DNA from 4 places in the Paenibacillus sp. FSL H8-0548 genome. Region 1 is predicted to be linked to each of the others. Evidence: riboswitches for the same ligand, from Rfam matches in the RefSeq annotation. Region 1 holds a riboswitch; each other region holds the start of a gene.
The links. Region 1 has a riboswitch for cyclic di-AMP ahead of MHI37_RS08000 (hypothetical protein). Riboswitches for the same ligand answer to the same signal wherever they lie in the genome.
Positions count from the first base shown of each region.

Region 2: linked by a shared signal. The riboswitch ahead of MHI37_RS00670 (C40 family peptidase) and the one ahead of MHI37_RS08000 (hypothetical protein) in region 1 are both predicted to bind cyclic di-AMP.
Region 3: linked by a shared signal. The riboswitch ahead of MHI37_RS22315 (TrkH family potassium uptake protein) and the one ahead of MHI37_RS08000 (hypothetical protein) in region 1 are both predicted to bind cyclic di-AMP.
Region 4: linked by a shared signal. The riboswitch ahead of MHI37_RS00140 (3D domain-containing protein) and the one ahead of MHI37_RS08000 (hypothetical protein) in region 1 are both predicted to bind cyclic di-AMP.

Region 1 is NZ_CP152049.1:1,891,036-1,898,656, reverse strand. It holds gene MHI37_RS08005 (carbohydrate-binding protein) at 1-1,567, opposite strand, end outside; cyclic di-AMP (ydaO/yuaA leader) riboswitch at 1,813-1,974, shown strand; gene MHI37_RS08000 (hypothetical protein) at 1,980-2,405, shown strand; gene kduD (2-dehydro-3-deoxy-D-gluconate 5-dehydrogenase KduD) at 2,489-3,244, opposite strand; gene MHI37_RS07990 (DeoR/GlpR family DNA-binding transcription regulator) at 3,249-4,043, opposite strand; gene kduI (5-dehydro-4-deoxy-D-glucuronate isomerase) at 4,070-4,900, opposite strand; gene MHI37_RS07980 (alpha/beta fold hydrolase) at 5,075-6,769, opposite strand; gene MHI37_RS07975 (DUF5808 domain-containing protein) at 6,816-7,621, opposite strand, start outside.
Region 2 is NZ_CP152049.1:134,355-141,975, reverse strand. It holds gene MHI37_RS00690 (YwhD family protein) at 1-309, opposite strand, end outside; gene MHI37_RS00685 (M1 family metallopeptidase) at 415-2,430, shown strand; gene MHI37_RS00680 (hypothetical protein) at 2,455-3,267, shown strand; gene MHI37_RS00675 (hypothetical protein) at 3,401-3,988, shown strand; cyclic di-AMP (ydaO/yuaA leader) riboswitch at 4,409-4,562, shown strand; gene MHI37_RS00670 (C40 family peptidase) at 4,566-5,042, shown strand; gene MHI37_RS00665 (deoxyribodipyrimidine photo-lyase) at 5,186-6,529, shown strand; gene MHI37_RS00660 (MFS transporter) at 6,851-7,621, opposite strand, start outside.
Region 3 is NZ_CP152049.1:5,138,428-5,146,048, reverse strand. It holds gene MHI37_RS22335 (hypothetical protein) at 1-557, shown strand, start outside; gene MHI37_RS22330 (YqzM family protein) at 1,029-1,175, opposite strand; gene uvrC (excinuclease ABC subunit UvrC) at 1,382-3,289, shown strand; gene MHI37_RS22320 (CPBP family intramembrane glutamic endopeptidase) at 3,255-4,886, opposite strand; cyclic di-AMP (ydaO/yuaA leader) riboswitch at 5,132-5,298, shown strand; gene MHI37_RS22315 (TrkH family potassium uptake protein) at 5,386-6,726, shown strand; gene MHI37_RS22310 (TrkA family potassium uptake protein) at 6,739-7,407, shown strand; gene MHI37_RS22305 (LysR family transcriptional regulator) at 7,468-7,621, opposite strand, start outside.
Region 4 is NZ_CP152049.1:27,046-34,666, reverse strand. It holds gene purR (pur operon repressor) at 1-278, opposite strand, end outside; gene ispE (4-(cytidine 5'-diphospho)-2-C-methyl-D-erythritol kinase) at 361-1,215, opposite strand; gene MHI37_RS00165 (small, acid-soluble spore protein, alpha/beta type) at 1,353-1,538, opposite strand; gene MHI37_RS00160 (Veg family protein) at 1,690-1,965, opposite strand; gene yabG (sporulation peptidase YabG) at 2,502-3,386, opposite strand; gene rsmA (16S rRNA (adenine(1518)-N(6)/adenine(1519)-N(6))-dimethyltransferase RsmA) at 3,457-4,386, opposite strand; gene rnmV (ribonuclease M5) at 4,391-4,939, opposite strand; gene MHI37_RS00140 (3D domain-containing protein) at 5,064-6,212, opposite strand; cyclic di-AMP (ydaO/yuaA leader) riboswitch at 6,461-6,641, opposite strand; gene MHI37_RS00135 (TatD family hydrolase) at 6,826-7,599, opposite strand; gene MHI37_RS00130 (HD domain-containing protein) at 7,617-7,621, opposite strand, start outside.

The DNA.
Region 1 (7,621 bases):
TATTATCATAAATAGCAGTCAATTCTGAGCTCACATAATTATTATTGTTCAGGCTCGTATTTATCGTCCGAGCTTGGTATCTGGACCACGCGTCATTATCGAACGGAGCGACCAGCACTCTATTATCCGAGTGGCTTCCAATATCGATTCCACCCTTGGCATTAAGTACAAGAGGTGCCATATCATTCGTGCTGAGTGTGTCTTTACCCGTTACTTGTTGACTAATTAGAAAATAAGGCAAACGCTCATAGATTTGATAAATTTGCTTCATCGTCGGCAGGCCGGACTCTCGATTCTCAATCGTAACCCGAATGCCTTTGCCATGACCGTCATTTATTTTCTCAATTTTTTTCATGGAGAACAAATGCTCAGCGTAGTTTTTGCTGTCGAGCTGCTTGTCCAATTGGATGCTGCTGTACAACCCTTTGGCGATCGTCTTGTTGTTCCATTCGAACGCTGAAAGTCCTGACTCCGTGTTATAAATGATTTTGTAGACGCCGTTTGTTAAAGTGACGCCTGACTTATGCTGCTCCACTTTAATCGAGCCAAATTTGCTGGAATCGATTTGTTTGCCAATATTGCCGATCCCATCCACATCACCCGGATTCTCGCCCGGTGCCTGTGAGCTGATGATTTCAATTTTATCAATATCCGGCGACCAACCGCCATTATCATCAAATAAAATGGTATTGCTGCCCGCTTGCAGCTGTACCTCTATACTGAACATGCCAACCGTATCCCAGTTCGCAGTCGCAGGCGGGGAATAGGTCTCTTTCTCACTATTGTTCACGCTAATGGCAAATGACCGAGGATCGCCGGAAATGTAGCTAACCTTTAAGGTATAGACCCCCTCTGCTGGAGCAGCAACCTTTTGGAAAAGCAGCGATGATCCGCCCCAAATGTCGCCTACCTTTTTTCCATCGGAGCAATCCGTCTCCGCTTTGCAGGAGCGTACGGCAGAATTGCCGGTCAGCTTATTGCCTTGTCCTTCCGCTTCATACACTTGTCCGCTTCCAGCAGGCGGTTCATTCGGATCTGTGCCCGGACCAGCATTCAGCAATTTCAGCTCGATCTTGTCAATATCCGGCGCGTATCCCCCTTCATCATCGAAACGAATGACGTTCTCTCCCTGCCGAAGCTCCAGCTGGATCTCGTAAGTCCCTCGCGTGCTCCAATCTGCCGTTTTCGGAAAATCATAATGATCGGCTCCGCCGCCGTTCACACTGACGGCTAGTGATCTGGGATCGCCCGATATGTAATGCACCGTCATCGTATAGATCCCTTTAGTATCCACATTCACAGCGTTGAATTGCAAAGCAGAGCCGCCCCATAGACTGCCTACCAGCTGATTGCCTGAACAACCAACCGCAGGCTCACAGTCCTTCACAGCTGCTTTGCCACTAAGTTGATTAACGGCTGCCTCCGCCTCAAAGGATTGACTGCTTACGGCGGCTCCTGTCGTCTGGGCCTCGGCTATTGTCGCTGTAGCACCCATTGCCGTTTGAAATAACACAAACAATGCAAAAATAATAGACAAGCCTTTCTTGAATTTAAAACTACTCAACATTATTTCCTCCTCTTACTCGTTTAATATAAAGCGCTTTCTTTTTAAGTTTAAGGGGGAATCTAATGTCAAGCTATCCAAGAATGTTACGATTCGTACTCCAAACCCGCTAACTTTCAAAAATCCATGTGGTGGAAATTTACGGATAGGCGATGTTTACAACCGACAGTTTCTGGTTTATTATAGACGTCAGTTTTTTACAGTCCGTAATATTTACAGATACAGAAATGAAGAGTATAATTAGGAGTACACTATTCACGCTTAATTTTTCGAATGAAAAAACGGGGGAACCAACGCGAGCGATATTCATCGTTTCGCAAGGGGTGAATCCAGGGATTTGTAACCCTGGTAGGGCATTCTCTCTTGCCCGAATCCGACAGCTAACCTCGTAAGCGAACAAAGGAGAGATTTATTTATGTTAACAAACTGTTCAAATCATCTCCAAATTTTCACAGAACAGACCCCTTTTTTATCCGTCTCTCGTATTGAGCTGTTCGTCATCCCGGCTCTCGCTGTCGATGCCACAGGCCATCGCGTATGTCTCCGTTTAACAAGCAATCAGGGTATAGGCTGGAGCGAGCTATTCGCCAGCGACACCGAGGATACGATTGACTTGGACAGATGGAGCGATCTCCTTCAAAGCTTTATCGGCAGTGTCCCTCTTGCACCTCTTGACCATTTTCAATACGACAAAACGGATCAGGACGGGCGCATTATCGAATTATTCGCAACAGCCGCTCAGCATATCCTTGCAAATTCCGCCGATTCGTCTACGTACAAAACAAATCTTGAAGAATCTGTTTTGCGTCAACGCTCTGTCTCTTATGTCTCTTTAGATTAATTGCGTTTAACAAAAAAATAAGACAGTCCAGAACAATTAACGCGCTCTGGGCTGTCTTATTTTTGTTGTCGTTATAACCAAACCTATCTAACCAGCCAACCGCCGTCAACAGCCAAAATGTGGCCGTTCATATAATCAGAGGCTGCAGATGCTAAAAATACTGCTGGTCCGATCAAATCCTCAGAATTGCCCCAACGTCCTGCTGGGATACGCTGCAGGATTTGAGCACTGCGTACAGGGTCCTCACGAAGCGCCTCCGTATTGTCCGTACTCATATAGCCTGGCGCGATCGCATTTACCTGTAAGCCTTTGGCCGCCCATTCACTAGCAAGCGCTTTGGTAAGCCCTGCTACCGCATGCTTGCTGGACGTGTAGCCCGGAACATTAATGCCCCCTTGGAAAGTCAGCATCGATGCGATATTAATAATTTTTCCTGAGCCCTGCTCAATCATATGCTTGCCTGCAAGCTGTGAAAGAAGAAAAACAGAATTCAAATTCACGTCAAGCACGGCTTGCCAGTCCTCATAGCTATGCTCTGCGGCAGGCGTACGACGAATAATACCCGCATTGTTGACCAAAATATCGATTCGTCCCAGCTCATCCACTGTACGTTCAACAATACCCGCCAGCTTCGTGCGATCCGATACATCCGCTTGAATCGTAATAGCTTTGCGTCCTAGCTCTCGTACTGCATTCGCTACCTTATCAGCAGGCGTGCTGTTCGTAACAAGTGCTACATCGGCACCCGCTTGCGCAAGTCCTAGAGCGATTGCTTCGCCAAGACCGCGTCCGGCGCCTGTTACGATAGCAGTTTTTCCCGTCAAATCAAACAAACCCATCGGATCAAGTCCTCCCTTTCGTTCGCTTCCCGCTATCTGAGAGCGCCGCTTTCATCATCCGTATAGGAAGCGCCTCATATTTCTCTGCTACCTCTTGCGAAATTCCATCATCTGTAATGATGTAGTCAATCTCGCTCAGTTCAGCAAAAGTAATTAAAGCGCCTTTATCGAATTTATGGTGATCAGCTAAACAATAAACAACCTTCGCGTTGTCCATATACAGCTTCTTGAGCTTAGCCAATTCTTCTGTAAATATCGTAAGCCCGTATTCAAGGTGAATACCTGTCGTAGATAGGAACAGCTTATGAACGTTCAGCCGATTTATCCACTCCTGTGATTCAGCACCGATAAGCAAATTATTATGACGATAACCGCCTGGTATAACAAGCCTCACCTGGTCCTTCATCGTAAGCTCACGAATAATGAGCAAATCATTCGTCAGCACCGTTACCGGCATATTAGGCAGTTTCTTCGCCATCTCAAGCGTCGTGCTGCCTGCATCAAGCGCAATAATATCGTTAGGCTCGATGCAGGAAAGCGCAAGCGCAGCAATGGCCGACTTCTCTTGCCCATGCTTACTGTTTGGGAACTGCAGCGGATACAGGCTATTCTCGCTCCCCTGCTCTACTACAGCTCCGCCATGCGTCCGCTTGAGCAGACCCTTCTCTTCGAGCCTCTCTAGATCCTCACGAACCGTCTTTTCTGTAACGCCAAACTGCTCACTAAGCTCGGATACTTTGACCGCGCCAAGCTGCTCCAGTTTCTCTATAATTTTGCGATGCCGTTCAGCAGCAAGCATGGTACACCCCCCTGTAGCGAATACTTCTATTTTAGCTCGCTTGCAGGTACTGCGTCCATGTCTGTAAATGTATAGTTCTCGCCTGCCATTGACCAGCAGAACGTGTAGTTGCTCGTACCAACTCCGGAGTGAATAGACCAAGGCGGCGAAATGATCGCTTGCTCATTGGCTACAACCAGATGCCTTGTTTGCGAAGGCTCGCCCATCATATGAAATACGCGTGTATCTGCATTCATATCAAAGTATAGGTATGCTTCCATACGGCGATCATGTACGTGAGAAGGCATCGTATTCCAAACGCTTCCTGTTTTCAAGCTAGTTACGCCAAGCATCAACTGGCAGCTTTGAATGCCGTCTGCATGAATATATTTGTAAAGTACACGCTCATTTGAAGTTTCTTGTGAGCCAAGATGGGACGGATTCGCTTCCTCTACCGTCATTTTGCGTGTAGCGATTTCTTTATGTGCAAGCGCGGAACAGAAATACAGCTTTGCAGGGTTCTCTTTATCAACGCTTGAAAGCAAGACTTGGCGTTTTCCTTTACCAACATAAAGCACTTCAAGCTTGCTTAGCTCATAAACCTCGCCATCCACAGAAATAGAAGCTGGTCCGCCAATGTTCAAGAAACCAATCTCACGGCGCTCCAAGAAATATTCTGTTTTCAGTGTTGCAGAATCCTCAAGAACAAGAGCTTCGTTTACAGGTACTGCTCCGCCAACGATCATGCGGTCATAATGCGTATATGTCATTTTGATTTGATCCTGCTCGAACAGGCTCTCGATCAAAAACTCACTGCGTAGTCGTTCAGTATCATATTGCTTTACATCGGTAGGGTTTGTAGTATGGCGTACTTCCATTGGGATAAAACCTCCTGTTTTGTTTGTTTTCGTTCGTTTATTAGTGTAACACACATTTACGAACATTAGTAGATGGTTTTATTTATATGTTCCTCCCCCCTGTAGGATGTGCCTACAAATAATAGAAAGCCCGTCTCTTAATCCCCATAGAGGAAAAAAGCGACAGGCTTTTTATTATTGTTTATTTTTCAATATCCAGGAGGCCACGTCGTTGATAACTTCTTGGGCCACATGGCCAGGATAGTTATATTCATCCAAAGTACCCTTGCCAACTCCATCATATTTGACGAAGAAATGATTTAAATCAGGATAGAGCTTGAATGAAACATTTTCTTTCCCTTGGAACAGCTTCTTCCATTCAAGAAAATCTTTATCCGAATAAACCTGGAAGTCATTATCGCCTTGCAGAACCAAGAGCGGCTTAGTCAGCTTGACTGCATAATCACGGGTGCTATGAGCGTCCATCTCCTTGAAGTAGGTTGCTGGAATTCCGAATACAGTTGATGACTTCGCTTCTTCTGCAGATAAATTCGCTATCATTTGCGCACGCTTATATTCGGTTTCCAACCAGACTTCATTCGCTGCCTTGGCCTCGCCATCTTTCATTGCTGCAATAAAGCTGGCGTTCTGATCGTAAACGATTTCCCACAAACTTCTCGGAGAACCAGCCAGCAGCACGAGGCCCGCAAAATCACCGCCTTCCGCATCAATTCGCGGCGCCAGCATGCCTCCAAGGCTATGTCCGATCACAAATACCTGTGTCTCATCAATTCGAGCATCCCTCTTCAGCAGCCCTGCCGCGGCTATGGCATCGTCAACGGTTTCCTCCTTCACCGTTATGCCCGCAACTTCTTCTGCTGTAAGGGAGCTTCCGTGTGTATAGGTGCGTTTGTCATAGCGAAGTACCGCTATCCCTTGTTCAGCCAGCCCCCATGCAAGGTCTCGGAACGGCGTGTAAGCACCAGCCGTTTCATTGCGATCGCTAGGTCCGGATCCATGCACAAGCACAACCGCAGGTACGGGTCCAGCTGCATTTTTCGGCAGCGTTAACGTTCCTTCAAGCGGAAAGCGAGACGTTTCGCCGATGATAATCGTTTCTTCTGTTACTCCAGCAGGAGCCTCGCCATCAAGCGGTGCAGGCTGGATGAGTATACCGGTCAACAGACCTGTACGATTAATCGTAAGCGTCAGCTTCATATTCATTTGCTCGAATCCCAGAATCGAAACAACCATTGTTCCTCCATCATCGATGGGGCTTGATGAAAGTGAGACGATTTTTTTATATTCACCAGTCTGCTTTAAAACTTCTTTCCATGTTGCATCTAGAACGGGCAGTGGAATCGCTTTCTGAAGTTCTTGGTCAAAATAATCATTCCAAAGCTGCTCATAGCCGCCTTTATTCATTAAATCGATGACTTGCTCAGCAAGTATCTCGGTATTCAGCTCTATTTTGGAAATAGTCAGCTTTTTCGTTTTCTCATCATAAACCGTTTTAATGCCCAGTTCTTTAGAGAAAAACGATAGCGGCACGTATGTACGGTACTGCTTGGTTGCAGAAGCTGAGCTGAAAGCGTGAGCTTTACCGTTTATGGAAATCTGGCTCTCACCAATCTTGAACACAGCCGTTAGTTTATCCGATGTAAGTCGAACTTCATTTTTAGCTTTTTCATAGGAAACCTTCATCCCCAGCCCGCTGGCAAGGTCGCGAACCGGCAGCATCATTTCACTGCCCTTCCAATAAGGCTTTCCATCTGTGAACACAACTTCCTGTCCGTTTACAAGCACACTGATATCAGCGGATGAGGCAGTGACGGATTGAGCGTTGATGAACAATAACAATACTAAGCCAGATAATAACCATTTTTTCATGAATGAATGTCCTCCTCTAATTTGTTTGATGCTAAACGCAACATCTTTAACCTCCCAACACGATGGAGATTATGATGACAGCTACAAGAATAATAAGGATTAACCATGCAAGAGGATGGCCGAAATTAAGCGTCCAGCCGATACCGAAGCGTTTCTCTAGGAATAGAGCTGGGTCTGACGGATTGTAATAAATGCTGCCCAGCTTCCAGTGACGATCATTGTCCGTCGGCCCTGTACCAATAGAGCTTACCGATCCCCCCGGCATACGAATGCGACTTCCGCCTTGACCTAACCGGATTGAGAGCCAAATGCTCCCTACTACGATCAACGCAGGTATAGCCGTAGATACAATTAGGATGCTTGATGGCGGCAGCGCAAGTAACGGGACGATTGATATAAAAGAAAATAGCATCGTAATCAACAATCCCGTTGCAACATTAAAAACAGACCAGCTATGCCGAAATTTCATACTGCGCTGAACAGATGCTTCAGGATCTGCCGCATCGATCTGTTGTTTACTAATGACGATACTGTAGTTGATAAAGAGGAATAATACGATCATGATAAACTGAGTCCCAATCGGCCAAAGTAAAGCGGAATAGGATTTCGCAACAACGGTTGTCGCGTTTCCGGCAAAATCATACTGCATAACCAATTGATCCGGAAACTGATCATAATAGAGCAGAACGATAGCAAGCGTCGAAAGGGCTAGTACAAAATGCGGTATAAACCAGTAGAATGACACGGAATGCTTGCGCCGTCTAAACGAGGTATCAATAATAGCCGACTGGATAACCGGATTCGTCCATTCTCTTTCGCGCTTCATTCTTTTCATTTTAAAATGAAAGAAAA
Region 2 (7,621 bases), 1.8 Mb from region 1:
TACCCCAGCATAATAAGAGCCTTCCTCATTACGGTCGACCGCTACCCAGACGATCCAGCACTGGCGGCCGTTTGGCGTGTCCTCTTTATTTGGCGTGAACTTAATTCCGCGCTCCACCTTGCTCTTGGCATGCATCGCGCCAACGTCGATATAAGCAACTCCCTCATCAATAATGACACAGGCTACAGCGCTCAAATCGATCGAACCTGATCCAAAGCCTTTATGTTTTTTGCTGCTCACAACGTTGAGCGTCAGTGATTTCTTTTCTTTTTTCTCAGGCTGAGCTGGTTGTCCTTGTTCTTCCGTCATACAAATTCACACCTTCCCCATACATTAATTCCATTTTAGCTAATAATCTTTGAAAAGCAAACATATACATGCTGTAGATGCTTGTCAACGGGAGGGAAACGTTCAATGACTCCACGCAATTCCAAAAAAATTTTACTCGTATTACTCGCAGTCGTCATGCTCGGCTTATCTGTGCAGTACGGCTTCGGGACTGCTTGGCAATCCCAATATACTTATGCCTTCGCCCCTGCCGCGAGTGCCAAGCAAACCCCTGCGCCTGCCCAAAACTCGGCCAAGCCGCCCAGCGTGCAGGAGCCAAATACGGTTCTGACGCCTACACCTCAAGAGCTTAGCAAACGTGTCGTTGAGTATCATATCAGTGTTCATTTACTTGACGATGCAAAAATATTAAATGGCGATCAGACCGTAACCTGGACGAACCCTGGCAAAAAAGCTGTGGCCGAGCTTTATTTCCACCTGTATCCCAACGCCTTTCAGTCAGACAAAACAACGTTTATGAAAGAGTCCGGCGGCAAGCTCCGCCAAGACAAAGCAACTACGAACAGCCAAGGCTATATGAAGCTGCTGACGTTAGAAACACTAGAAGGAGAGAGCCTCCTGCCGCGCCTCCAATTCGTGCAGCCTGATGATGGGAATACCGACGATTTCAGCTTAGCCAAAATCCGCTTGCCAGAGCCTGTTGCTCCAGGCAAATCGGTTACCCTTCATATGGCTTACGAGGTAAAGCTGCCGGAAGTGTTCGCTCGCATGGGGTATTCAGGCAATTTTGTCATGGCGGGACAATGGTTTCCCAAAATCGCTGTATACGAAACTGCAGGCACGCGAGGCCGGACAGCTGAAGGCTGGAATGTCCATCAGTATCATGGAAACTCCGAGTTTTACAGCGACTTTGGCATATACAGCGTGCGAATAAAAGTACCCGAAGCCTACACAGTCGCAGCTACCGGATTCCAGACGAAGGCCATTGAAATGAAAGATCAAATGAAGATTTATCAATTTTATGCCGATGATGTGCACGACTTCGCTTGGTCTGCTTCACCTGACTTTGTTTATGAGGAGACCGCTTACTCCGATACGGGCATACCCGGCGTTCGTATTAAGCTGTATCTAGACCCTGCGCATGCCGCCCTTAAGGATCGTTACATGCATGCAGCTAAATCAGCGTTGTCGAGCTATGCCAAATGGTATGGCGAGTATCCTTACAGCACGCTGTCTATCGTCGTACCCCCGAAAGGAGCGAACGGAGCCGGCGGCATGGAATATCCCACACTGATTACTGCATTCGCTGCCGAGAAAGAAAATCCCGGCTACAATCTGGAGCGTACCGTCGTCCATGAAATCGGCCATCAATACTGGTATGGCATGGTTGCCAGCAATGAATTCGAGGAGGCATGGCTCGATGAAGGCTTTACGTCCTATGCTGAGGATAAAGTAATGGAGACTACTTACGGTCTCGAGTCTAATCTACGCATAGAAGCCAGCTATATGACCGATCCCGCTCCGCTCAAGCAGCCATCTTGGGCATATGGCAGCCATACACAATATGCCGAGAACGTTTATATGCGAGCCAAGCTGGTGCTTATCGGTATTGAGAATCAGGTCGGATCACGAACAATGCAGAAGATATTACGTACCTATTTCCAAAAATATAAGTTCAAGCATCCCTCCAGCGCAGATTTCCAGCGTGTTGTCGAGCAGGTAACCAAGACCAAATGGCATGATTATTTCAGCCAATATGTATACGACGACCAAATGGCCGACTTCTCCATCGAATCTATACATGTTCGTCCCGTTACGCAGGAAGGGGATCAGCTTTACGAATCGGTTGTTCTCGTCAAGAAGAACGGCGGCAGCAATGGCGAAATCAAAATCGTGCTGCAATTTACCGATGGTACAAAAATGACGAAGCTTTGGAGCGGCGAAGAGTCCCATATTCAATATAAGGAGCTGCATACTGCCCCGCTTCAATGGGCTGTCGTCGATCCGAATTACAGCAACGTACTCGACAATAAGCTCATTAACAACTATATGCAGGCTAAGCTGCCTGAAGAAAAGCGTACTAGATGGAGCCTTGGCGTAGTCAAGCTGGTTGAAGGGCTGCTCGGATCGCTTAGCTGGTAAGTAATTGCGTTCAAGGAGCGATAAATGATGAAGATACATTTGAAGCAAGGCTGGCGACTCACAGTTAAACATTTTTACCTTGTAATTATATTGTTTCTATATCAGCTGCTTTGGGGCTTCTTCCTCTATCGATTCATCGATTCGATCGTTTCGCCGCTGCTGCGTCGTTATCCAAGCGCTTACCCTTCTGACGTTGCAGCACAGCTTTTCGTTACCGAAGCCCAGTTTCAACTGCTGAAGACCGATCTCATCTCTCCCTACGTTTGGACGCTCGGCAGCCTGCTGCTCATTCGAATGGTGCTCACTCCTCTATTTAACGCAGGTCTATTCTACTCGCTAAAACAGACGAGATCTGACGGAGGAACGCGCTTTCTGGAAGGGATTCGCAAAGCATGGAAGCCCGTTGTTCTTCTTTACTGGGTAGAATCTATTCTCTCGCTGGCCCCAGCCTGGTGGCTGCTGCCGCGCGCGCTCGAGTCTCTGCTTCAGAGCAGCTCCGTGCCGGAGCTTATGCAAACGGTACTGCCCGGAGCAGCACTATGGCTCATATGGGGGACGGTGCTGCACCTGCTGTTTCTATCGATGCAGCTTGGCGCAGCCTCTGGCGAGGGCGTCTTCCGCTCCTTATGGCTCGCTCTGCGTAACTTTCTCTCCTATGCAGCACTGTCGCTTATTATGTGGGGATTGGGCGCAGCTGCTGGCATTGTCGTCACCAGCGTATCCATGCTTTGGACCGGATTGTTCGCACTCATTCTGCATCAAGGCTATCATCTCGTTCGTACATTAATGAAAGTATGGACGATAGCAGCGCAGTATGAATACCTGCAATCGAAATGAATAACTTCATGCACGGCCCCTCCTCCACAATGATGTGGTCGCGAGGGGCTTTTTTATTTCTTATTTACCGCAACTAATTGTTGGAATTTATGTATAAATAGTTGACAGAAAATGATAATTGGGGGATATAGAAATGATGCGTAAAAAACTCATTATAATATCGATGGCGTTGCTCCTATCAGGCGGCTCATTAGTTGCCGCGGACAAACTATTTCAGAAGGTAACCATCCTTTATAATAATAATAAGCTGCAGGCAGACGATGGATTGCTGGTGGATGATAAGATCTATATCAATATTCGCTCTCTTAGTGAGCCTCTGCAGGCTTTTATCCAGTGGAAAAGCAGTGAGAAGAGGCTTATTATTCAGAAGCCTAATGTTCATATGTTTCTGATGAACGAGAAGCGTACAATGTTTGGTCAAGTCGATAAGGGCACGACTCAGAAGTTTCTAGTGCAGGCACAAATCGATAACTTAAATCTTGAGATAGATAGCTTCAAGGTGATGATTGTCGATCCGAACGATAAAGAAACTGTCATTGACAGCCGCAATCAAAAGGATAATGACTTTAAAGAATTCGTTGAGAAGGATACGTTTTGGTTCAGCTCAAAGGTCATCACCTATGATTTTAAATATGCAGGCAAATACAGGCTGCAGTTCTGGATGGAGCAAAAAAACGGGGATCCGCAGATCATCTCAGAAAAAGTCATTACTGCGAAATAATGAAGAAACTTATACTTCCTATATTTTAAAATAGCTACTCTGCGTTGAACAAGGAAGCCGTTCTTATGAACAGCTTCCTTGTTCTATTTGCACTTCGCTTGCGGCTAGCGAAATAGGTATTTATACATATGAGATATTTTTAATCTTTTGCAAAAAAGGTTACAACACCGCCGTTTATAGGCCGCTAGACTTGGTCCAGCGATATGCTCCCAAAGGGACAAATCGGTATATTTTACACGATATCCACATAATAAATGAAATTGAGTTCATTCATTTGGTTAGAAAGTACTACTAACAACGGTTTTATTACAGTAAACACGGATTAATGAATGAATAAGCCAAAAGTTTACATGAGAATTATTAGAATTTGCCAGTAAAAGCAGGAGATGATTGAAAATAATCGAATAATTCTCAACAGCAGTAAAAAAACAGCCTAATTCCCTATGGGGAAACGGGGGAACCACTTTGGGTGAATTGATTCCGATGTCTGATCCATTTTGCAGCGTCTGAGGAATCATAGGGAGCCTTCAACCGAACCCCACAGCTAACCTCGTCGGCCTTGGAAGGAGCTTCACAATTGAAAAAGGTTACCGCATTACTAATGGGTCTCGTACTCCTTCTTGCTTTTCAAGCGGGAAGCGCGTTCGCAGATTCAAAACTGAACGGATTTATCGATGGTGTGATTGGTACCCCGTACAAGAGCGGTGGAACATCGTCGAAAGGCTTTGATTGCTCTGGATTTACAAGCTATGTGTTCACTAAAATGGGCATCGAGCTTCCACGTACTTCCGTTGCGCAATCCAAAGCAGGCACGAAGGTCGATAAGACTGATCTAATTCCGGGAGATCTTGTGTTTTTTGACACCGTTGGTGGCAACAATAGCAGTGTATCCCACGTTGGCATTTACATTGGAGACGGTAAGTTTGCTCATTCATCCTCGAGCAGAGGTGTTGTAACAGACAAACTGAACTCTTCCTATTATGAAACTCGTTTTGTGACTGCTCGTCGTGTCATGAATGATGAGTCTTTCGAAGCATTTGCTAACGAAAAATAGAGTAACCTGGCCCTTCGCAGTAAGGACTTTATAGGTAGGCTCATTCAGCAAAGCCGCAGTTTTTTGTCCTGAAACGACAAATGACATGCGGCTTTGCTGTTTCATCCCAAGCTTTTCGCGATATCTGAAAGGAGCACTGCTTGATGTACTTATTCATTCATCGCAAAGATTTGCGTACTGCAGATTTGCGGGCATTTGACTATTTAAAGAAAAAGGATACGCCCGGCATTCATTTGCTCATCATAGATCCCATTTTAATCGGCGGAGGCAGGCTAACCAGCCATAGCGGCAGAAATTTCATGGCACAGGCCGCATCTTTGCTGCACAGCTATTTTAACGAGGACAGGGAGCTTCATGTGCTCTATGGGGACCCTGCCTTAATAACAGAGGCGCTTCTGCAAGCCCACCCCATTGACGAGGTTGTGGTCCATGCAGACTACACGCCTTATGCCCGTAAGCGGGACGAGCAGTTGCAGCAGGTTACTCGTAGTCTAGGGCGTCGCTGGATGCCCCTTGCAGATGCAGCACTTGCTGATCTCGAGGCTTTCCCAGCATTCGCGCGTCGACAAGAGACCTACAAGGTGTTTACCCCCTTCTACCGGATGTGGAGCAGCTTTATGCTGCAATGCTATAGTCCGATGGGCGAAACAACGATACAGCAGCTTTCAACTGTAAAAGAATTGAACAGCACTATTGCACAGCAGTTTGAGCTGCCTAATTCCATATCCTCTGCACTGGGCGGTACGAACGTTGAGGGATTGCCCAAATCGCTGCTGAGGCTCGATCGCTTCATGCGTGAACGTCTTGCTTCCTATGCAGATAGCCGTGATTCCTTTGCAGAGGAGCTTACGAGCGGGCTCGCTCGCTTCTTGAATACAGGCGCGATCTCGTCGCGTCACGCTTATGAGCAAACACAGGGCTTGCCCGGAGCTGAAGCATGGCATCGCCAGCTTGCATGGAGAGATTTCTATTTGTATCAAGCCATGTATAATGATGATTATTTCAGGTACGAGCAGCAAACAGATCTGTCTGCCTTGTCAGATAAGCATTTTGAAGCATGGACTTCCGCTGCAACAGGTATTCCGATTATCGATGCCGCAATGACCCAGTTAAGCCGTACAGGAGAACTGCCAAATCGCTTGCGAATGGTTGTAGCGATGTTCTTAACCAAAAACCTGCTCTGCCCCTTTACGCTCGGGGAGCAGCATTTCCGTCATCATCTCAGCGATTATGACAATACACTTAACCGCGGAGGCTGGCTATGGTGCTCTTCGCTCGGCTACGATGCTGCGCCTTATTTCCGAATTATGAATCCAGCACTTCAGTCGCAAACGCATGATCCCAGCGGCAGCTACATCCGGCGCTGGCTGCCTCATTTGGCTCATCTGTCTGATAAAGAGATACATCAGCCACAAAGCGGCGCTATCGTAGATTTAAAAGCATCTCGCTCTAGAGCCATTGAGGTATACAAAACGATACTCAAGTAATTAACTTCAATGAATGTAACGCAGTCATTTGGTTAGAAGCCTTGATTTTAGATCTATAATAATAATAAAACCTCCACAGCAGCTTTGAAACAGCAGTTGTGGAGGTTTTTCACATAAATATGAAAAAATAAGAACCTATATAAGTTGAATTTAACAAAATGAAGTTATAGCGAAGCGAGAAGATTGTTATGGAGAAACGAAGTGTTCGCCTTTGCGGCCTTATTCTTACCTTTAAATGTTTTAGGAAATCAAAGAATCTGGCTGCAACAGCGATCGTAAGAATGAACTTCTCGCGCAGCGACCAAAACGCAAATGTTTAGTTCAACTTATATAGGCTTTGTTTTCTTCTGCCCCTATGGCCATTCTTCGCAGCACTTGTCTTCTTCCTAGAACCAGCATAGCAGCTAAAAGTAAAAGCATCAGCACAACGAGTGCGCTTATATACCATAATGTAGACTCAACATTATATTGATCCATAAACCAGCCGGTTAAGCGTGGAAAAATAGCTCCTCCAAGCCCGCCGAAAGCGACCAGCAGGCTCGTTGTCCGCTCAGTCATGCCCGGAATAAGCTCATTAGCGTAGACTAGTGCAATTCCGAATATACCAGCGAAGAACAATCCGCTTAACGCAACCAGTACGAGCATCCAGCTTAGTTGCCCTAAGACAGCCATTAAAATAAAAATAATGGAAGCTCCTGCCGTTGCGATCAACAAATATCGCGAATATCCCATACGTTCAGCCAATACGCCAGCGAATATGCGGCCCAGCACCATCGTACCCCAGAACAAGCTAAGTACAGCAGCAGCACTAGACTCCCCTACTCCCGAGCGGGAAATAAGAATCGATGGCAGGTAATTTGAGAAGCTCATTTCCATGCCTACATAAAGCATAAAAAACAATGCCGATAGGAGTAAAAAAGGCAATGCTTTGCGCGGATAACCGAAAAAAGCAGAGGTTTGTGCCCCCTCAGCACTTGGTAATCTCTGAGCTGCCGCACTTTTCCCTTGCTCCGAAGTAGAGCGTGAGCTAACGCTGAGCTGATCATCCAGCTCCCCGAAGGACATCGTCAGCCACATTACAAATATAATGGC
Region 3 (7,621 bases), 3.2 Mb from region 1:
CGATGCGAAGAAATCCGGATCAGCCATATCGGTTGCCTGTCAATGTAAGGAATGATTCGACGTGGCGCCGTGCGATGTGGGGTCAGCTATGCTTAGTTGTACTAGGCTTTGCGCTCGCAATTGGTGGGTTAACGATTTCGGGGGTTGGTATTTCGCAGGTGTTCGTTCAGTCGGATCTTGTTTATTTGAACACCTCGCATGCCGAGCTGAACGAAACGAATTTGAAGCTGATTCCGCTGATCGCTCATGATAGAGCGGGCTTTGGCGGCGCGCTTCTATGCGATGCGCTCGCTATTCTGATCATTGCCTTATGGGGGATTCAGCCGGGAGCAAGATGGTTATGGTGGACGCTTCTGCTTGGGGGAATTCCAGGCTTTTATGCGGGCCTCAGCGTACATTTATCTATTGGATATGTTGATTTTTTGCATCTATCTCCGGCATTATTTGCGCTGCTGCTTTATGTGCTCGGACTTATATTATTGTATCCTTATTTGATGGGAAGCGGGTCAAGAGGAGCTTATTCCAAGCCATTGCCTAGTGAAGTGAACGCAAGCTAAACGGCTGCGGAAGTGGAGTAGTACCAGCGGATAAAGCTGAAGAATGCGTATTTAGCAACGTATAAGCACTACTGTGTATGGCGTCTATCCTGCACTCTAGCAGGATAGATGCCATTTATTCGCGCTTGCAGAGGCCTATGTTGCACTCCATGCAGGATAGACCTCTGATTACGAGCGAAAAGGATCTATGATAATCGATTCTACTGCGATTATGCAGGATAGATCCCTCATAGTGGCTCAAATACACGAAGTTACTGCAGGAGTGCAGGATAGATCCCTCATAGTGGCTCAAATACACGAAGTTACTGCAGGAGTGGAGAATAGGAGGAGGCAGCAGCTTTACGGATAACGTTCGCAATCTATGATACTATTCTATTGCGGCGGTAGTCTTAAAAAACCGAGGAACGTGAACAGCCGTTATGCCCGATTCGAGGGCAATAAAAAAAGGAGCAGCAGGCTGCTCCTTTTTCCTTATGAAATGATGAATTTCACGATAACCGCTGCAGCGAAAATGACGGTCATAAAACCGAGCATTCCGCCAAAGCCGAATACGACATCCATCAAGTCATGGCGAGGCTCTTCGTTATAATGCTCGCGCGGGTCTCTTACGTTTTCCATCGTTGACGTCCTCCTTGAAAAAGACCGACTGCTTCAATCACAACCTATACGGCCGTCTTTATGTAGTATCGGTTTATTCAACTTATATTAGTATACCCAAACAGCCAAACAGTTGTAAAGCATCTACAGGTGACAATTGTAAGACAAAGAGCGGCTTATTTATGCTAAAATGTGTACAGAATCTTTAGGCAGTCGGAGGCGAGAGCATGGAACATCAACAGACGGATCGGGAGCTGGCAGAGCAGCAGCTTGCAGAGGCAAAAGCGACGATACGGAACAAGCTAGCCTTGCTCCCCGATCAATCAGGCTGTTACCTCATGAAAAACAGCGAGGGCGTCATTATTTATGTGGGCAAGGCGAAGGTGCTCAAGCACCGCGTACGCTCTTATTTTAACGGCAGCCATAATGGGAAAACACAGCGTCTTGTATCGGAAATACGCGATTTCGAGTTTATTGTTACCTCTAGCAATATGGAAGCACTCATTCTAGAATGTAATTTAATTAAACAATATCACCCCAGATATAATGTTCTGCTGAAGGATGACAAAACTTTTCCATATATCAAAATAACGAACGAGAAGCATCCGAAGCTTGAGGTTACGAGGCGGATCGTCAAGGATAAAGGAAAGTATTTCGGTCCCTACCCGAACGCCTACGCGGCTCAGCAGACGAAGAAGCTGCTCGATAGGCTTTATCCGCTGCGCAAGTGCAAGACGCTTCCTGAGAAGGTGTGCTTGTATTACCATCTTGGACAATGTATCGCGCCTTGTGAGTTCGACGTAGAGCAGACGGAATATGATCGGATGATCCAAGAAATATCACGTTTTCTTAATGGCGGACAGGATGTAGTGAAAATTGAGCTTCAGCGGAAAATGGAGGAGGCTGCGGAAAATCTTGAATTTGAACGAGCCAAGGAATTCCGTGATCAGTTAATCGCTATCGATGCGGTAATGGAGAAGCAGAAGATTACGATGTCGGATGCGCTTGATCGTGATGTGTTTGGCTTTGCCGTGGATAAGGGCTGGATGTGCGTGCAAATTTTGTACATGCGGCAAGGCAAGCTTATTGAGCGGCATGGGTCTACTTTTCCGTATTATGGCGAGGCTTACGATGACTTCATTACGTTTGTGACCCAATACTATAGTGATAATCCAGCGCTGCCAAAGCAAATCTTGCTGCCGCTGCCTGAGGAGCTGGAGCACGATGAAGCTGAAGGAGCAGCAAAGTCAGAAGAGGATGAAGCAGCATCGTCGCATGCTGATGATGTGATTGCCTCGCTGCACAGCTGGCTGAAGGTGAAGGTGCTTATGCCGCAGCGCGGTCGCAAGAGCGAGGTAGTAACGATGGCGACGAACAATGCGAAGGTGATGCTAGATGAGAAATTCCGTCTCATTGAGCGGGATGAGGAGCGCAGCGTCAAGGCGTCAGAATCGCTCGCAGGCTGGTTGGGGCTTGATGCGGTGCATCGGATCGAAGCGTTCGATAACTCGAACATTCAAGGGACGAATCCCGTGTCGGCAATGGTCGTGTTCATCGATGGCAAGCCAGACCGCAGGGAATACCGCAAATACAAGGTGAAGACGGTTCAAGGACCAGATGATTACGAAACGATGCGCGAGGTCATACGGCGCCGCTACGAGCGTGTGGTGAAGGAGGAGCTTGCACCTCCTGATCTGATCGTGGTCGATGGCGGGAAGGGACAAATATCGGCTGCGCTTGATGTGCTTGAGAATGAGCTTGGCTTATCTATTCCGGTATGCGGCTTGGTGAAGGATGCCAAGCACAAAACGGCACAGCTCATGACTGGAGATCCGGCTGAGATCGTGCCCCTGCCCCGGGACAGCCAAGAGTTTTATTTGCTGCAGCGCATTCAAGATGAGGTGCATCGCTTTGCCATTACGTTCCACCGCGAGCAGCGCGGCAAGTCGATGGTCGAATCGAAGCTCGACTCGATTCCGGGCATTGGAGAGAAGCGCCGGAAGCTGCTGCTCAAGCATTTTGGCTCGATCAAAAAAATAAAAGAGGCCTCAGTCGAAGACTTTCGGCCTCTATCTATTGGGGATAAATTAGCTTCGCAAATTATAGCTGCTCTAAATGAGGAGGAGCCGTCGTAACTGGCGGTTTCTTCTCTTTTTTGTGGCTGAAATATTTCAGTACAAAAGCTATGATGACAGGCAGCACCGAGAAAAAGATGGCTGAGATGATATTTGGTGCCTGGCCAATGGTGAGCAAGGATAGGCCCACGGCTATGCTGTTAAAGATAGCATGTGTGAACATCGCTGTAATGAAGCCGTATCTGACAAAAATAAAGCTGAACGCCAGTCCGATAATGATCAGCTCGATCAACCTTGTCGAAGATGGATAGAACGGATAGGTCACATGCCCAAGCGCCCAAAACAAGGTTGGCAGCAGCGCTGCAGCGAACGTGTTTTTGAACCATTTGCGGAATAATCCGATACCGAAGAAGCGGAATACAGCCTCTTCAGAAATAGCGGCAGCCCAAGCGAGCACTGGCATGAGCCACAAAATACCGATATTGTACGGAGACTGCGTAACGTCTGTTGTATCCCAGGTACCGATCGATAGCTTTAAACCGATAAAGATAACGGCCTGCACCGCGAATAGAATGATCGCGAACAAATAAGCTAATCCGACGCTGCGCCAAACATAGTCGCCGTAGCCCTTTTGTCCAAAACGCGGCCACAACGAGCGGCCCTGCGCCTTCCAGAGAGCATCGCCCGCGACGATCGAGAAGTAGATGGATGCAGCCATCGGTATGGTTAGCAGAACGGTGAAGATTGCAGTAATCATCGTCGCTTGGCCAGCGATTTCATTTTCCCCGAGCGAGGCTCGAATGCCGTCCAGCACATTTAAATTCATGATTAGATATGTAATAAAATAGACGATGGTCAAAATAACTCCGTATTTGAACGATGTAAATCTTCGGTATAATACGGCATAAATAATGGCGAGAACAAATAGCACGAAGCTCATTAAAAAGTAGCCGAAGCCGGTTAGGTAACCCGCTATTTTATCCTGATTTTTCACATAGCTGATATAGTCATCAGGAGCAACGAAGGCAGGCTTATATTTAGTAATCACAGTTCTACCATTCAAGCTTATAGCATCGACAGTAAGAGCGAGTTTAGCCTCTTCGATGCTGTATTTCTCGGATGCCTTACCCTGCCATTCCCCTGCTGAATTAATCTGACTATTATTAAAATCGATACCACTGAAGCTTTGTGCGGTCAGAAAAGCGATGATATCTTTGGTTTTATCGGCTTCAGTTAGCTCCTCTCCAGAGACTTTCAGATTCCATGCGACAATTTTTTCGCTTTGCATATGAACATATACATGCCCGTAGTTGCCATTTGTAAATTTCAAATCGACCTGATAGGTATCCGTTGGAAAGCTTTGGTCAAATTTGTCGCTGTACGTTTCAAGCAGCTTGTTTTTGGATAAATAGCCATAAAAGATTTTATCGGTTTGGTGTACCGCTTTGGCTGACTTCACCTTTATTCCGGTTTCCTTCTCAGCAAAGGCAGCGGCTCTGTTCTCGGCTGTGGATTTTTCAATGACCTTCATGTTCAATTCACCGGAAATCATTGAAGAGATCATTGGATAAATCTCAACTCCGGCATAAATAATAAAGCAAGCTACAGCAGCCCATAGAAAACGTTTCCATTCGCTAGGCTTAATTGAATCAATCATTGGTTCACCTCAACTATCGATATAATGAAAAGCATATCCTATAACATTAACATATAAATCCCTGAATTATCCAATGCAAAAGCATCATTTCCTTCAATAACACGCGAAATAACGATGTCCACCAAGCTTAAGGCGGGCTGTATGCTTCCCATGCCTGTTTTTGAGCTAAAATCGTGCTTAATGTCATAAAGCCCTCCTTTAAATTAAGACCGCTTTGGGATTATAATCGTTAACATCATACTAATCGCATAGCTACGCCGAATTTCCTAAGGAAAACGGGGGAACCATAAAGCTGTCAGCATTGACAGCATGGGGTGAATTTTTAAAGCGGGATTTATCCTGCTGCAAAATAGGGCTGCCTGTCCAGGCCCGAATCCGACAGCTAACCTCGTAGGCATCTGGAACAGGACTCATCGCACAGAGCACTTGAGTTTCAGTGCTTTTTTTTATGCTTAAAAAGCGATTTCTTACCTTACCATAACGAAGATGAGGCTGCTTAATGAAGGTAAACTGGAATGTTCTAAAGTGGTCGCCCCCACGGATACTTGTCAGTGGGTTTGCTCTTATTATATTACTGGGTGCTCTGTTATTATCCATGCCATTTGCATCGGTAGAGGGGCAGCGGCTGCCTTTTCTCGATGCGCTGTTTACAGCGACGTCGGCCACTTGTGTGACAGGGCTGGTTGTCGTCGATACGGGAACCTATTTTTCCGTTCCTGGTCAAGTCATCTTAATGTGTTTATTTCAGCTTGGCGGTCTAGGCTTCATGACGATGGCCACCTTGGTAGCACTTGCGCTGCGCAAAAGGATTTCACTGCGTGAGCGGCTTTTGCTTCAGGAAGCGATGAATCAGACGAGTATGGAAGGCATCGTGCGTCTGATTCAGCGGGTAATCGTTTATTCCTTAACGATTGAGCTTGCAGGTGCTGTGCTTTTTGCTATTCGATTTGCTTTTGATATGCCGCTTGGTCGAGCCTTGTATTTTGGCGCATTTCATGCGGTATCCTTATTTAATAATGCCGGGTTTGATATTTTTGGCGAGTATCGCAGCTTAACGGAGTATGCTTCCGACCCAATGGTCAATTTAACAGCTGTGCTGCTTATTATTACTGGCGGCTTAGGATTTATCGTTCTATCGGATCTAATGGAATATAACAAAAAACGGAAGCTTTCATTGCACAGCAAGGTTGTATTGTCGATGACGGGCACGTTAATTGCTGTGGGCACGATCGTTATTTTTATATTCGAGTTTTCCAATACGAAGACGCTTGGTTCCATGGATTTTGGTGGGAAAATCTTGTCCTCCTTCTTCCAATCGGTAACGCCGAGGACCGCGGGTGCCAATACGCTTGATTATACGGCGCTGCGGCAGGCGACGATGTTCTTCACCATTATATTGATGTTTATTGGCGCCTCTCCAGGCTCCACAGGCGGCGGGATTAAGACGACTACCTTTACGACCTTGGTCGGTGCAGTGCTTGCCATGATTCGCGGACGCGAGGACATCGTGTTTTTCCGGCATAGGCTCGGCAAGGATAGAATTTTTAAAGCGCTGACGATTACGTTGATTTCACTAGGACTTGTCATTATCGCAACGATGGTCCTGTCCATGACGGAGAAGCAGCCATTCTTGTTTTTGTTGTTCGAAGCTACCTCGGCATTCGGCACGGTAGGCTTATCGATAGGTGTTACGCCCGAGTTAAGCGCAGTTGGAAAAATAGTGATTGCATTTACGATGTTTGCCGGACGACTAGGCCCACTGACGTTAGCTTACGCGCTAGGGCCTCGTACAGAAAAAGAATTGTACCGGTATCCAGAAGGTAAAATTACAATTGGTTAGGAGATACAGTAAGTGGCGACAAAAAAGAAGCAATTTGTAATCATTGGGCTTGGAAGATTTGGCTCAAGCTTGGGCAGAGAGCTTATCCAGCTTGGCAACGAGGTGCTGGGCATCGATAAGGATGAGGAGGCCGTCCAGGAAATGAGCGGCGCACTCACTTATGCGGTATCAGCGGATTGCACAGATGAGGAATCACTGCGCTCGCTTGGTGTTCGGAACTTCGATTGCGGAGTTGTAGCCATCGGAGATGACATTCAAGCCAGCATTTTGACAACGATATTGCTGAAGGATTTAGGCGTAAAACAAGTTGTAGCGAAGGCAATAAGCGAACTGCATGGGCGTGTGCTGGAGAAAATAGGTGTCGACCGGGTCGTTTATCCGGAGAGAGATATGGGAATTCGAGTTGCGCACCAGCTCGTTTCTCCAAACCTGCTGGATTATATTGAGCTATCCAAGGAATATACAATTGCCGAGCTGGCAGTTCCCGCTTGCTTGAATGGGAAGTCGCTGCATGATATTAATCCGCGAGCAAGATTCGGATGCAGCATCGTCGCTATTAATAAACCCGATGGCATCATTATTGCGCCAACAGCGACGGATGTACTTTCTGAACGTGATGTTATGGTCATCATTGGCACGAATGAGCAAATCGAGAACTTTGAGGCAGCGGTTATTCGTTAAGGCTTTATGATGTGGTTTTATATGCGATATATTGGAAATGCTGAGGACAGCAGCTTTTATTTAGAAGCTTCTGTCCTTTTTGTTGTTAAAACGCATGGGCAGCTCGCTGATCCAGAGACGAACCGACGGGCTTAGCGCTGCTGAATCCGCATGAATGAGCGAGGTGGTACGCTTTGTATCCTCGAGCTCGCGAATCGGTATGACGGTAAGATCG
Region 4 (7,621 bases), 1.9 Mb from region 1:
TCTAACTGGCGGCATATGCTCGTCATAATCGTGAGTGCTGTCGCTGCTTGCATCTTTGGCGTATATCTCACTCCGCCTGCAGCTCCCGCAAGAGTATGAAGCTCACCAATTCCTTCTTCCTCAAATACTTCTTTAATTATCGCCAAGTCCTCACTAATTGAAGACTTTGCCGATTGATATCGATCAGCAAATGCTGTCAGTGAAATTAACGTATGGGGACGACTTAACAGGTATTGGGTCATTTCTACCAATCGCGAGCTCCGTTTCAACTTCTTCAAGCACATCTCCCCCCACCAAATCCGAATAATATAATGTCAATATAACATTTTTATACGGATTTAATCAAGAAGAACGTCAGACCTATGTTAGCATTCTTACCACATAGACCTCTTTGCAGAAACCACGAAGGCCATTGTAAATACGAGGAAGCTTGGCCTCCTTCGATACAAGACCGAATACCGTCGGTCCGCTCCCAGACATTAAGACACCATCAGCGCCAAGACGAATCATACTTTCCTTTAACTGCAGCACCTCTGGATAGGTATCAAGCGTAACCTTCTCAAGCACATTGCCAAGTCCTTCGCATATATCCGTGAATGATCCACGCTCAAGCGCACTAACCATATTTGGAATAGATGGATGCTCTTTAAGCTCATTAGCCCGAAATTTACCGTACACGTCTGCTGTCGACACATTAATTGGCGGCTTCGCGAGTACAACCCAGCACTGCGGTGGACCCGCAATATGCTCCAGCTTCTCTCCACGTCCGCGAGCAATTGCTGTGCCGCCTGTAACGCAGAAAGGAACATCTGAGCCAAGCTCCGCTCCAAGGGTGCATAGCTCGTCCTCTGGTATTCCCAGCTTCCATAGACGATTGAGCCCGCGCAGCGCTGCAGCAGCATCACTGCTGCCTCCAGCAAGTCCTGCTGCGACCGGAATCTTCTTGTCCAAATGTATATATACGCCCTGCTTCACATTATAACGCTCTTTAATAAGCCTAGCCGCTTGGAAAGCTAGGTTCTTCTCATCTAACGGTATGTAGCCAACTTGGCTTGAAATAATGATCGTATCTCTTGGCAGCTCTTCCATCTCAAGCCGGTCAGCAAGGTCAACCATGGTCATGATCATTTCTACCTCATGATAGCCATCATCGCGCTTGCGGAGCACATCGAGCAGCAAATTAATTTTGGCAGGAGCTTTTTCATAAATTTTCATTTTATAAGTTCACCCGTTCGTTCATAAGCTTAAGCATTCATTATATCAAACCAACGCAATAAAAGCTAAGAGATGACAACCGATCATTTCGGATTGCGATCTGCTTAGCTTTTTCATGCCTAAATATCAGGTTATAGTTACGGTTGATTCGTTCTTGCAGCAGCTTGTTCTGCTAGCTCTATGGCACGTTTAACCATATTTCCGGCATCCTTCGCTCGTATGCCGCCCCAGCCCTCTTGCTGAACCGTGTCGTAAAATCCTAAGTCCTTGGCCAGCTCATATTTTAACTGCTCTGACATTATGCCGCGTCTTCTGCGCCCCATCCTCATGACCTCCGAATCTGAACGAAATTTGATTAAGCATAAACGTCTGTAACGATTGCACACGTAGTATGCTTCATTCCGAATTGGACCATACATGAAAAAAAGAGCGCAGATGATCTGCGCTCACATGCCTGACTAGGCTATATATCATCTAATGTTGCAAATGCGCAATACGGACTTGACCTTCATCATTGCATACGGTCACTTCAACTGACTCCGTCAGTATATCCGCATAACTGTAAGAGACACGCTTGAACGCATGTTGCTCTTCATCCAGTTTAACAATGAAAACAGAAGGGTAGGTTTCTTCCAATGTACCGGTTCGTTCGATGGTCTTACGTCGTCCACCGTTCGCTCGAAGTCGGATTTTGGAGCCAACATGAGCTTCCAAGCTGCGTTTAATATCCAATAGCGCATTTTTTGCCATTGTCCACTACCACCTCTTTCCTTGTCCATTATAACCAAAAAGAGGCGGGTTGTCAAACAAAGAGAAATATTATATCAGTAGGAATATTTACTTGTCAACGGTGATTTCACCCATTTTTTAAATTCTACGGATAATTCAGCGAAAATTATACATATTAAGAAGTTGCTGAACAAAATCACCTTTACGGATGATTGGAAATCGCAGTCGCGTCAGCTCACACTTCTAACGGAAACCAAAGACGCTAAATCGCCTTTATTTTTCGTTTCAAGATTCTAACAGAAGCACAGGCCTCTATTTGTACCCTACACGCACGATCTCGCTTCATTTCTGCGGAATAGCGTCTCCCTGTTCCGTTAAAATGTGATGCTAACCCAAAATGCAACTTTAGCGTCGCTGGCTTCCGTTAGCTTTCGTTAGCTGCTCACTGCTGCTGCCAAAGCATCATTATCAACAGGTTCGGAGAATGCATAGTTTCCTATACAACAAGGTGAAACGGCTGTCGCCGTCCTTGTCTAAGGACAGGATGTATCTCATGGCTATCGTTTCAATACTGATGTGGAAGCTGTTATTTTAGGCTTAGGCAAACCTACTCTGAAGCGTCCCATTGTCTCAATCCCGCCTACACCATCAATTCCACTTATCGTGCCATGAATAACATCAGATAAGTTTATCGTGTCCTTAATGGACGTATAGCTTGCTTTAATGGCTATATAAACAGGATCGAGAGCATGAATCAAAATACGGCCCGGCGAGCTTGCGAAATTAGACCCCACCTGCAGCAGTGCTTCAAAATGTGATTGGCATGCGCCCGCGATAACAATTAGTCCATCGCGATTTTTTTCATAATCACGAGCAACACGAACCGCATTAACAAAATGCTGGGAGTTTTTATAGCTGCTCAAACTAAAGAGATCCATTTGTGCACGATTTTTCAATACACCATCATGACCAGTAATTACGACAATATCAGGTTGAATTTGCGGCAGTAGTCGGTACAGCACATCAGCCATTTGGGACTCATGCACGTGAAGGCCATGAGAAGGAACATGCATCGTATTATACAACTGCATGCTCTTCTTTAAATAGTTTCCGTCACCGTCTAGATGAAGCACCTTTCCAGGCACCTCAAAAAATGGCTGGCTCTGCTGCATCGCATGCCGAATGTTATCCTCGTTCTCTAACGCCTGGCGTTCTCGCTCCGAATGCATACGTTTCAGCGAATCATTTACTTTAATTCGAACTTGCTGCACCGCTCTCGTTGATTCTGGATCACGTACAACCGACAGATCAGGAATCGGAGCATCCGCAAGCAATCGGTAGTCCGTGCCTTTCAGAATAGCAGTTTGTGATCGAACATCCTCAACCTTAAATAGCACGTCACCGCCATACGAATTGCGGACGACCAGGTCCCCTTGCTTCATGGGTAAATCACCTCTTCGTCTATCCTATGGGCGTTCGACGAGAAAGGTGTGTATTTTATGCTGAAACAACCTAAGCGCCCCAGCCGGCTTCCAGCATGCTGCGGCTAATTCGCGCAAATTCCTCAAGCGAGAGCGTCTCCCCGCGTCTAATGGGATCAATGTCGTTCTTTAGAAGCATCTCCGTCAGCGCCTCACGCCGCTCCTTGCCAACAAAAGCAGTCAAATTGTTCGCCAGTGTTTTCCGGCGCTGTGCAAAGCTGGCTTGGACGACACGGAAAAAATGATTCTCATCGGGCACATCGACAGCCGGCTTATCGCGCAGGGATAGCTTAATAACAGCCGAATCGACATTAGGCTGCGGTATAAACACCGTATGCGGCACCATACAAACGAGCTTAGGCACACAATAGTATTGCACAGCAACGCTTAAGCTTCCATATTCCTTGCCTCCTGGCTTTGCCGCCATCCGCTCAGCTACTTCCTTCTGAATCATGACAACAATATGCTCAAGCGGCAGACGCTCTTCAAGCAGCTTCATCAGAATCGGGGTGGTAACATAATAAGGAAGGTTGGCAACGACACTGACACCTGATACATCGGAAAATTGCTCCTTGAACAACGCCTTCAGATCAAGCTTCAGCACATCGCCATGAATAACCGTCGTATGCTCTTCATCAGCCAGTACCTCTTTTAAAATAGGAATTAGCCGATTATCGATTTCCACAGCCGTTACCTTGCCCGCAGATGCTGCTAGCCGCTGTGTGAGCGCGCCGATGCCAGGTCCAATCTCTAGGGCACCCTTTGTTTCGTCCAGCTCGGCAGCCGCAACGATATTATTTAAAATATTTTGATCGATTAGAAAGTTTTGACCTAAGCTTTTTTTGAAGGAGAAGCCGTATTTCGCAATGATCTCTTTGGTCCGTTTTGGCGTAGCCACCTCAATCGAGACTCGTTTCACCTTTTCCTTGCCCTGCTGCTCCAATTGCTCTTGCTCGCTCATCAGGCTATCCCTCCAGTTCCTTTTCCATTTGCCGATATGCCTCTGTAAATTCAGCCTTACTAATACGGAAGCTTGTACAACGCTTATAGAACTGCTTGCCGTTCGCATAGCCTATACCAAGAAGCTTGCCCATAACGAGGCGCCGATTAGACGCATCAGGATGTACAATTAAGCCTGCATCCATCAGATCCTCCCAGCTAATTTCTCCTGCCTCGTCCACTGACTCTGTGCGTAGCTCCGATAGTGCCGCTCGAATGGCCTCTGGACTCGCATTCTCAATGCCGATATCCCCTTTGTACATAGCCTTCTCCTGCGGCAAAAAGGCATGCTTGCACCCCGGCGCATGACGAGCCACTATTTTGCGGATACGTTCCCCTGCGTGATCTGGATCTGTAAAAATAATGATACCGCGACGCTCGTTCGCAAGTGCAATACGTTTAAGCACATCATTGCCTATAGCAGAACCGTTTGTCTCGATGGTATCTGCATCAACCGCTCGCTTTATTGCAACGGTATCATCTTTTCCTTCAACGACAATGATCTCTCTGATCATCAAGACCATTCCCTTCAGCCTTATTTTAAATATGCCCGCAAACATGCAAAAAGAAGAGGCGTGGCCTCTCCTTATGATGGCATATTTAATTGATAAATACGATAAGATGATGGTAACCCATTCATCAGCTCGCTGTAGGTTTATTAGGCCCTAACACGTAGACCGTATAGCCCTTCTTCCGGCCAAACTTATTTGCTGTTGCGTTGCTATCAAAGTATACATCGATTTTGTTGCCCTTAATCGCACTTCCCGTATCCTCTGCGCGACGGAAACCGATTCCTTCAATATAGACCCACCAGCCTATCGGAATAACCTTAGGATCGACCGCTATCGTCCGTCCCTCTTTTACTTTTGTGCCTGATGCTGTTACTCCATATTCCGGATGATCTTCATCCTTGCCTGTCGAAGCAACACCTGCCGAATAAGCAGTCAAAGTGACATTCTTAAGTGTAGTCTTTGCGTTAAACGTTACACCACTCTTTGTCAGTGTGGCAACGCTTGGACTTTTATTCGAGAGCACAGTTACTTTAGGCTCAGCCTTCTTCGTTCCGATCGCAATAACCTGATCCACCGCAGCCGCCTCAACGACCTTGTTGACCATTGTCTTCGAAATGAGAATTCCGTCCTCATACTGCTTCTCGATATGTTCTACAACAAGCCCTTCCTTACCTGTTTGCACGAGTTTTTCCTTACCCGCTTCCAGCGTAGGATCCTGCTTCTTCACGATAGAGAATGGCATGGTACGCTCGGTTTCAGAAACCTTCGTATCTACACGTACAACAGTTACCGTTAATTCCGTATCAACTGCCGTTTCAAGCGGAGGCACTACTTTATCTTGTTCACGAACTGGAATATTTAATTCCTCGATCGCTGCCTGCACTGTTCTCTCTGTCGTGTACACAGTAGAGGTCTTGCCATCAGCTTTCACAATTACCGGTATCGCATGAGTGACCTCAATACGATCTCCGTCCTTTATTGCCGCATTAAGCGGTATGGACACCTCATCATGTGGTCCAATTGCGATAGCTTGTTCATCCAGTAGGCGTTGCAGGACCCATTGCTTCGTTTCTACAATGGTTTCTTGTCCGTTCACTACTACGGAGACGCTTTTGACAGCCGTTCCGTACAACAACACCAAAAACATGAAAGTCATAGCGATTGAGATAATAGCACTCAAAAGAATCAAACGCAAGTTTTCACGCTTCCATCGCAATGCGAAAGACATGCTGGATGATCGTTTCCCATGGGTGTCCTTAACCTGGATTATTCCCACTTCATCGGTCCTCCTTCATAGCCCCGCCGCCAAGTGTTACGCATGATACAACTGACGCGACTATAGTATATTGGCGTGCAAGCACGCAATCCAGTACTGCTATCGATCCTCCCACCCCCATCTTTTAACCCTATGTCGACAAATTCCTGATTATTCGAAAATAAAAAGAAGCCGTCGACAGAGGATCTGTTTCGTGGCTTCCCGGTAGTTGCTCACACTGGGATACAGAAAAATGGATGCACGAGGTTGATCACTCTCTATAACGCTTACGAGGTTAGCTGTCGGGTTCGGGCAAGAGAGTCACCCTGTTCGTTACACAATGCTCATGGCAAAGGCTTCAAAATTCACCCCTGAAGAATTCATAATACGGTACAAAAAACCGTACTTGGTTCCCCCGCTCTCCGAATGGAGATTAAGCGCAAACTGGAAATCCAATACAAAATTTTAAAGCTCTGAGATGAATCATACCCTCATACGAGGGCAATTGTAAAGATACGATAAAAGACGATTTAAGCGAAAAAGGAGGATAAAGTCGGAATAATTAAGCGATAATCGCTATAAAAATCAGTTTTTACGCAATAAAGGTCTGTAATTCTCTTTATCCCTCACGTTTTCATACAATTCGAAAACATCTCTTCCCGTTTTCGGTCGTAATTGCACCTATTTCTTCTACCGTTTTGCCTAATAATTCTGCTGCCGTCTCTGCAACAAGGGACACATAAGCAGACTCATTTCGCTTCCCTCTGAACGGATGAGGGGACAAATACGGAGCGTCTGTTTCGATTAAAATTCGGTCGAGCGGAACCTGTTTTAATACCTCCTTGGGAACCCTTGCATTTTTGAATGTGACGGGTCCACCGAACGAAATATAGAAGTTCATATCCAAACATTGCTTAGCCGTTTCCGGACTGCCTGAGAAGCAATGCATGACCCCTCCAACCTCTGCTGCATTTTCTTCTCGGAGAATTCGAATAATATCCTCATGAGCATCACGATTATGAATGACAATAGGCTTGCCTACCTTGCGAGCAAGACGAATTTGTTCCCGAAAAACGCGCTGCTGAACATCCTTTGGTGACGTATCCCAGTGGTAGTCAAGTCCAATTTCCCCAATTGCTACCACTTTTTCATGTACGCAAAGCCGTTCAATCCAATCTAAGTCCTCTGGCTGCATATCAATGCTGTCTACCGGATGCCAACCAACTGCCGCATAGATAAAATCATACTTTTCTGCAAGCGCCATGGTTGTAGGGATCGTCTCACGGTTAAAACCAATATTAACGAGCATATGAATGCCCGCATCCTTAGCACGCTGTATGACCTCATCCCGATCTTCATCGAACTGATATGAATCTAAGTGTGTATGTGTATCAAAAAGTAATGTCATATTGGTGTAAGGCTCCTTTAGT